Linked DNA regions of Tolumonas auensis DSM 9187. The protein of the gene in region 1 interacts with the protein of each later gene in a pairwise test. Links are inferred from orthologs where the notes say so. Each region holds a gene or a part of one and is shown on either strand. Other genes may lie near its edges.

Evidence for each region.
Region 2: the proteins of ftsH (region 1) and hflK interact in binary tests that used the Escherichia coli proteins (3 or more experiments, as listed by UniProt). The link is inferred for Tolumonas auensis DSM 9187 from one-to-one orthologs.

Annotation. Positions count from the first base shown.
Region 1 is NC_012691.1:2,470,773-2,474,101, reverse strand. What follows is about bases 305-3,302. They hold ftsH (ATP-dependent zinc metalloprotease FtsH), read left to right. Parts: upstream 305-835; coding sequence 836-2,770; downstream 2,771-3,302. Other genes in these bases: folP (dihydropteroate synthase), read left to right, coding at 2,829-3,302; rlmE (23S rRNA (uridine(2552)-2'-O)-methyltransferase RlmE), read left to right, coding at 305-793. In the rest of the region: ribosome assembly RNA-binding protein YhbY, read right to left, coding at 1-69; more of rlmE, read left to right, coding at 164-304; more of folP, read left to right, coding at 3,303-3,329. UniProt on the Escherichia coli protein: Acts as a processive, ATP-dependent zinc metallopeptidase for both cytoplasmic and membrane proteins. Plays a role in the quality control of integral membrane proteins.
Region 2 is NC_012691.1:2,608,040-2,611,224, reverse strand. Bases 298-3,151 are described here. They hold hflK (FtsH protease activity modulator HflK), read left to right. Parts: upstream 298-1,065; coding sequence 1,066-2,238; downstream 2,239-3,151. Other genes in these bases: hflC (protease modulator HflC), read left to right, coding at 2,238-3,128; hflX (ribosome rescue GTPase HflX), read left to right, coding at 298-1,013. Outside these bases: more of hflX, read left to right, coding at 1-297.

The DNA.
Region 1 (3,329 bases):
CATGACAACTGGTTTCAGATCATGAGCCAGTCCTTTCAAATATTGCTTTTGTTTGGTTGTTAAATTCATGGCACTATTTCTTCTTTATTAAATATTGAAAACGCCACATTTTAACCCCATCTACACTTTAATACTAATAGGGTTCGTTCCCAGAGTCGTTTACATGAGTAAAAAGAAGCGTACCGCCAGCTCAACACGTTGGCTAAAAGAACATTTTGATGACAAGTATGTGCAGCAGGCACAAAAACAGGGGCTGCGATCCCGTGCTGTATTTAAAATTGATGAGATTCAGCAAAAAGACAAATTGATCAAACAAGGCATGACGGTCGTAGATCTTGGTGCCGCTCCCGGAGGCTGGTCACAGTTCTGTGTTGAACAGGTCGGACCTCATGGCAGGGTGATAGCATGCGATATTCTACCTATGGATCCAATCGCCGGCGTAGATTTTCTACAGGGCGATTTCCGTGAAGAGGCAGTATTAAGTGCATTGCTGGGACGGGTTGGCGAACAGAAAGTGGATATTATTCTTTCTGATATGGCACCCAATATGTCCGGAACTCCGGCTGTGGATCAGCCACGGTCGATGTATCTGGTGGAACTTGCGCTGGAAATGTGTAAACAGGTTCTGGCTGCCAAAGGCAGCTTTGTGGTAAAAGTGTTTCAGGGTGCTGGTTTTGAAGAGTACCTAAAGGAAGTCAGATCATTGTTTTCTGTGGTCAAAATTCGTAAACCTGATTCATCACGATCCCGTTCGCGGGAAGTCTATATTGTGGCTACAGGTTTCAAACTGTAGTAACCTGAAACTATCTTAGCCATCAATTGCGAGGTTAGAGAATTGAGTGATATGGCGAAAAACCTGATCCTGTGGTTAGTTATCGCAGTAGTACTGATGTCATTGTTCCAGAGTTTTAGTCCCAGTGATAACTCAGGACGGCAGTTGGATTATTCCAGTTTTGTCCGTGATGTGGCACAAGATCAAATTCGTGAAGTGCACATTGATGGCAAGGTAATCAATGGTCAGAAGCGTGACGGTGAGAAATTCACGACTGTTATGCCGATGCAGGATAATCAGCTGATTAATGATTTGCTGAATCATAACGTTCGCGTTGTTGGTGATAAACCTGAAGAGCCTAGCTTGCTGGCAAGCATTTTCATTTCCTGGTTCCCAATGCTTCTACTGATTGGCGTATGGGTATTCTTCATGCGTCAGATGCAAGGCGGTGGCGGAAAAGGCGCCATGTCTTTTGGTAAAAGCAAAGCGCGGTTGATGGGTGAAGATCAGATCAAAACGACTTTTGCTGATGTCGCAGGGTGTGATGAAGCTAAAGAAGAAGTGAAAGAGCTGGTCGATTATCTGCGGGATCCATCCCGGTTCCAGAAACTGGGCGGTAAGATACCTAAAGGTATCCTGATGGTCGGTCAACCGGGTACAGGTAAAACTTTGCTGGCAAAAGCGATTGCTGGTGAAGCTAAAGTCCCGTTTTTCTCCATCTCAGGTTCTGATTTCGTAGAAATGTTCGTTGGTGTCGGTGCCTCCCGTGTCCGTGATATGTTCGAACAAGCGAAGAAAGCATCTCCGTGCATTATCTTTATCGATGAAATTGATGCAGTAGGTCGTCAGCGTGGTGCAGGTCTTGGTGGTGGTCACGATGAACGTGAGCAAACACTGAACCAGATGCTGGTTGAAATGGATGGTTTTGAAGGTCACGAAGCTATCATTGTGATTGCGGCAACTAACCGTCCTGATGTACTTGATCCTGCATTACTGCGTCCGGGCCGTTTTGACCGTCAGGTTGTTGTTGGCTTGCCGGATGTCCGTGGTCGTGAACAGATCCTGAAAGTTCATATGCGCAAAGTGCCACTGGGTGATGATGTTGATGCATCACTGATTGCTCGTGGTACACCGGGTTTCTCCGGTGCCGATTTGGCCAACCTGGTCAATGAAGCCGCTCTGTTTGCTGCACGAGGTAATAAACGTCTGGTTAGCATGGCTGAATTCGAGCGTGCGAAAGATAAGATCATGATGGGTGCCGAACGTAAGTCCATGGTGATGTCTGAATCAGAAAAAGAGATGACGGCATATCATGAGGCAGGTCATGCCATCATTGGTCGTCTGGTACCGGAACATGATCCAGTCTATAAGGTATCGATCATTCCTCGTGGTCGTGCCTTGGGTGTAACCATGTATCTGCCGGAACAGGATCGTTGGAGTCATTCAAAGCAGTATCTTGAGTCAATGATCTCCAGTCTCTACGGTGGCCGTTTAGCCGAAGAAATTATCTATGGCAGTGAAAAGGTAACTACCGGCGCATCAAATGACATTGAACGTGCCACTGAATTAGCCAGAAAAATGGTGACACAGTGGGGGATGTCTGATCGGTTAGGTCCAATGCTGTATGCAGAGGAAGACGGTGAAGTTTTCCTGGGTCGGTCAATGGCCAAAGCGAAGCATATGTCTGATGATACGGCTCGTATTATTGATACCGAAATCAAACAGATCATCAACCGTAACTATGATCGCTCAAAACAACTGTTATTAGATAACATGGATGTTTTACATGCGATGAAAGATGCGTTGATGAAGTATGAAACCATTGATGCACATCAGATTGATGATCTAATGTGCCGCAGAGAGGTGCGGTTACCTGCGGATTATGAGCGTGATTATAATTCGCAGAACGGCGGCGGTGCAGCTACAACAGGCACTGAAAGTAACTCTGCTAATAACGACAGCAATAATAGCTCAACACCTTCTGATACCTCGCATTAGTATTGTTTAGCATTAACCCCAGACAGTTAGTCTGGGGTTTTTTTATTGGAGAAAAATGATGATATTGACTGGCTGTGGACGTGATCTGGATCTGTCGCAACCAAGAATCATGGGGATCCTGAATATAACTCCAGATTCATTCTCTGACGGTTCTCATTTTAATCAACTGGATAAAGCCCTGTTTCGAGCAGAACAGATGGTGGCTGAAGGCGCGGATATTATTGATGTTGGCGGAGAGTCAACCCGGCCAGGTGCAGCTTATGTGTCTGAACAGGAAGAACTGGATCGTGTTGTTCCGATCATTGAACAGTTGTCCCGTAAACTGAATGTTATGATCTCTGTCGATACCTATAAGCCAGCAGTTATGGCAGAAGCCTGCCGTGCCGGTGCTCATCTGATTAATGATATCAAAGCATTACAGGAAGAAGGTGCGCTGAATGTTGCTGCTGCAAGCGATGCACTAATCTGTCTGATGCATATGCAGGGCGATCCGGAAACCATGCAACAGCAACCAGCTTACACAAATGTGATCACTGAAGTGTCATCCTTCCTCAATAAC
Region 2 (3,185 bases), 140 kb from region 1 along the record:
AACGGATGTTCGAATGTCGTGTGCTTGATCGCACCACACTTATCCTTGATATTTTTGCCCAGCGGGCCCGGACGCATGAAGGTAAACTTCAGGTAGAACTGGCGCAATTGCGTCATATATCCAGTCGTCTGGTTCGTGGCTGGACACATCTTGAGCGTCAGAAAGGCGGGATTGGTCTGAGAGGGCCGGGTGAAACACAGCTGGAAACTGATCGTCGGCTTATCCGGGAAAAGATCTCTAATATTCTGGGTCGGTTGGAAAAGGTTGAGAAACAGCGTGAACAGGGGCGTCGTGCCCGGGTGCGGAATGCGATCCCTGTCGTGTCTCTGGTGGGATATACCAATGCCGGTAAATCCACATTGTTTAACCGCATGACTCAATCTAAGGTTTATGCGGCGGATCAGTTATTCGCCACACTTGATCCGACTTTACGCCGGATTGAACTGGAACGGCTCGGTCCGGTGGTATTGGCGGATACAGTTGGATTTATACGACACCTGCCACATGATCTGGTTGCAGCATTTAAAGCCACATTGCAGGAAACCCGTGAAGCTGATTTACAGTTGCATGTGATCGATTGTGCCGATGAACGAGTACAAGATAACATGGCACAGGTAAATGAAGTTCTGCACGAAATCGAAGCCGATGAAGTGCCTCAGCTGCTGGTGTATAACAAAGTTGATTGTCTTCCCGAAGGAATACCTCGGATTGAGCGAGATGACACAGGCAAGCCTGTTGCTGTATGGTTATCCGCGCTAACGGGTGAGGGGACCGATCTACTGTTGACGGTGCTAGATGAGTTATTGAGTGTTCAGATTGTTGAGCATCAGCTCAAACTACCTGTATCAGCAGCCCGTTTACGCAGCCGGTTATATGAACTTAAGGCAATACAGCGTGAAAATTATGCCGAAGATGGTAATTGCATCGTGCAAATCCGTCTTTCTGAAGTGGAATGGCTGCGTCTTGTGAAACAAGAAGGACCGGATATTCTTAACTTCATCGTTAAGCAATAATGTGTTAATTATTTGTATATTAGACACAATATGAGAATCAACGGAGACTCGAATGGCCTGGAATGAGCCTGGAAACAATAATGACAAAGACAAAGATCGAGACCCCTGGAAGAACACAGGGAAAAGTCAGATCCCGCCTGATCTAGATAAACTGCTGAAAAGTGTCAGGGAGCGATTGACCGGCACATTTGGTGGTCAGAGTTCAGGCGGCAGTACTGGTCTTATTATTTTTGCTTTACTGGCAGTTGTGATTTGGATCGGTAGTGGTTTCTATACTATTGAAGAAGCTGAGCGTGGTGTCGTGCTGCGTTTCGGTAAATATCACGAAACAGTCGATCCCGGTTTGCGCTGGAAATGGACCTTTGTCGACAAGGTGATACCTGTTGATGTGGAATCTGTTAAGTCCATGCCATCTTCCGGGTTTATGCTGACGCAGGATGAAAACGTTGTCCGTGTCGAAATGGATGTGCAATACCGTGTTGTTAATCCGCGTGAATATCTGTTTAGTGTGACTGATGCTGATAACAGCCTGCGGGAAGCGACCGACAGCGCATTACGCTATGTTGTGGGTCATACCAGTATGGATGATTTGCTGACCCGGGGACGTGAGAAGGTTCGTCAGAATACCTGGCAGGTACTGGAAGAAATCGTTGAACCTTACCGCATGGGGCTTGCCATCGTTGATGTGAACTTCTTGCCGGCGCGCCCGCCGGAAGAAGTTAAAGATGCTTTCGATGATGCTATTTCTGCTCAGGAAGATGAACAACGTTTCCTCCGTGAAGCAGAAGCCTATGCGCGTGAAACAGAACCAAAAGCGCGTGGACAGGTTAAGCGACTGGAAGAAGAGTCTCTGGGCTATAAAGAGCAGGTGGTATTAAGAGCTACCGGTGAAGTTGCCCGCTTTAACCAGTTATTGCCGGAGTATATTGCAGCACCACAACTGACGCGTGAACGCTTGTATCTGGACACGATGGAAGAGTTATATCAGAAGACAAATAAAGTGCTGATTGATGTTCCTAAAGGAAACAATAATGTTATTTATCTGCCTCTTGATAAAATGAATGCAACACAGACAAACACCAGAAAAGACAGTATGACCCCGTCACTCTCTTCGACTGTAAATAATACGCAGTCAAATACACCTACAGAGAATGACAGCGGCACTGATAGCGTAACTGACAGTCAGCCTTTACGTGATAGCAGCCGTACGAGCGGGAGATACTAATGAAAAATTATATTCTGATTGGTTTGGCTGCCGTAGGCATGCTGGCATCTTCTTCACTGTTTGTGATTGACGAAAGCCAGCGCGGTATTGTCGTGCAGTTTGGTAAAGTCATTCGTGAAGGCGATAGTGATATTCCAAAGGTATATGAGCCTGGCTTACACTGGAAATGGCCTTTCATTGATGATGTCCGTAAGCTGGATTCCCGTATTCAGACATTGGATGGACAGGCTGATCGCTTTGTTACCTCTGAGAAAAAAGATCTGATTATTGATTCTTATGTGAAATGGCGAATTGAAGATTTCTCCAAATTTTATCTGGCAACCGGCGGTGGTAGCCGTGTTCAGGCGGAATCTTTGCTGAAGCGTAAAATCAACAACGGATTACGTTCTGAAATTGGTGGCCGTACTATCACTGATATTGTATCTGGTCAGCGTACTGAGGTAATGGAGGATACATTACGTCAGATGGCCCGATCTTCTGAGCTGGGTATCAAAGTTGTTGATGTGAAGATAAAACAGATCAATCTTCCGCTGGAAGTATCTAACTCTATCTATCAGCGTATGCGGGCCGAACGTAATGCAGTAGCACGTGAACATCGCTCTCAGGGTAGAGAACAGGCAGAAATGTTACGGGCTACTATCGATCGCCGTGTCACCGTCATGATTGCGGAAGCAGAGCGTAAAGCGCGTGAGACCCGCGGTCAGGGTGATGCTCAGGCAGCTAAAATTTATGCAGAAACATACCGGAAAAATCCGGAGTTGTTCTCATTCCTGCGTAGTCTGGATGCTTACAAAAACAGCTTCAATAGTGGTAAGGATTTCATGGTCCTGAGTACCGAAAATGATTTCTTTAAATACCTTAAAAACTCACAGCCAGTGACTGCAAAATAAACGGTTATACAGTAAGAGGGCGGAAGCCCTCTTTTCTTGTCAGCAAATTTCTTAATT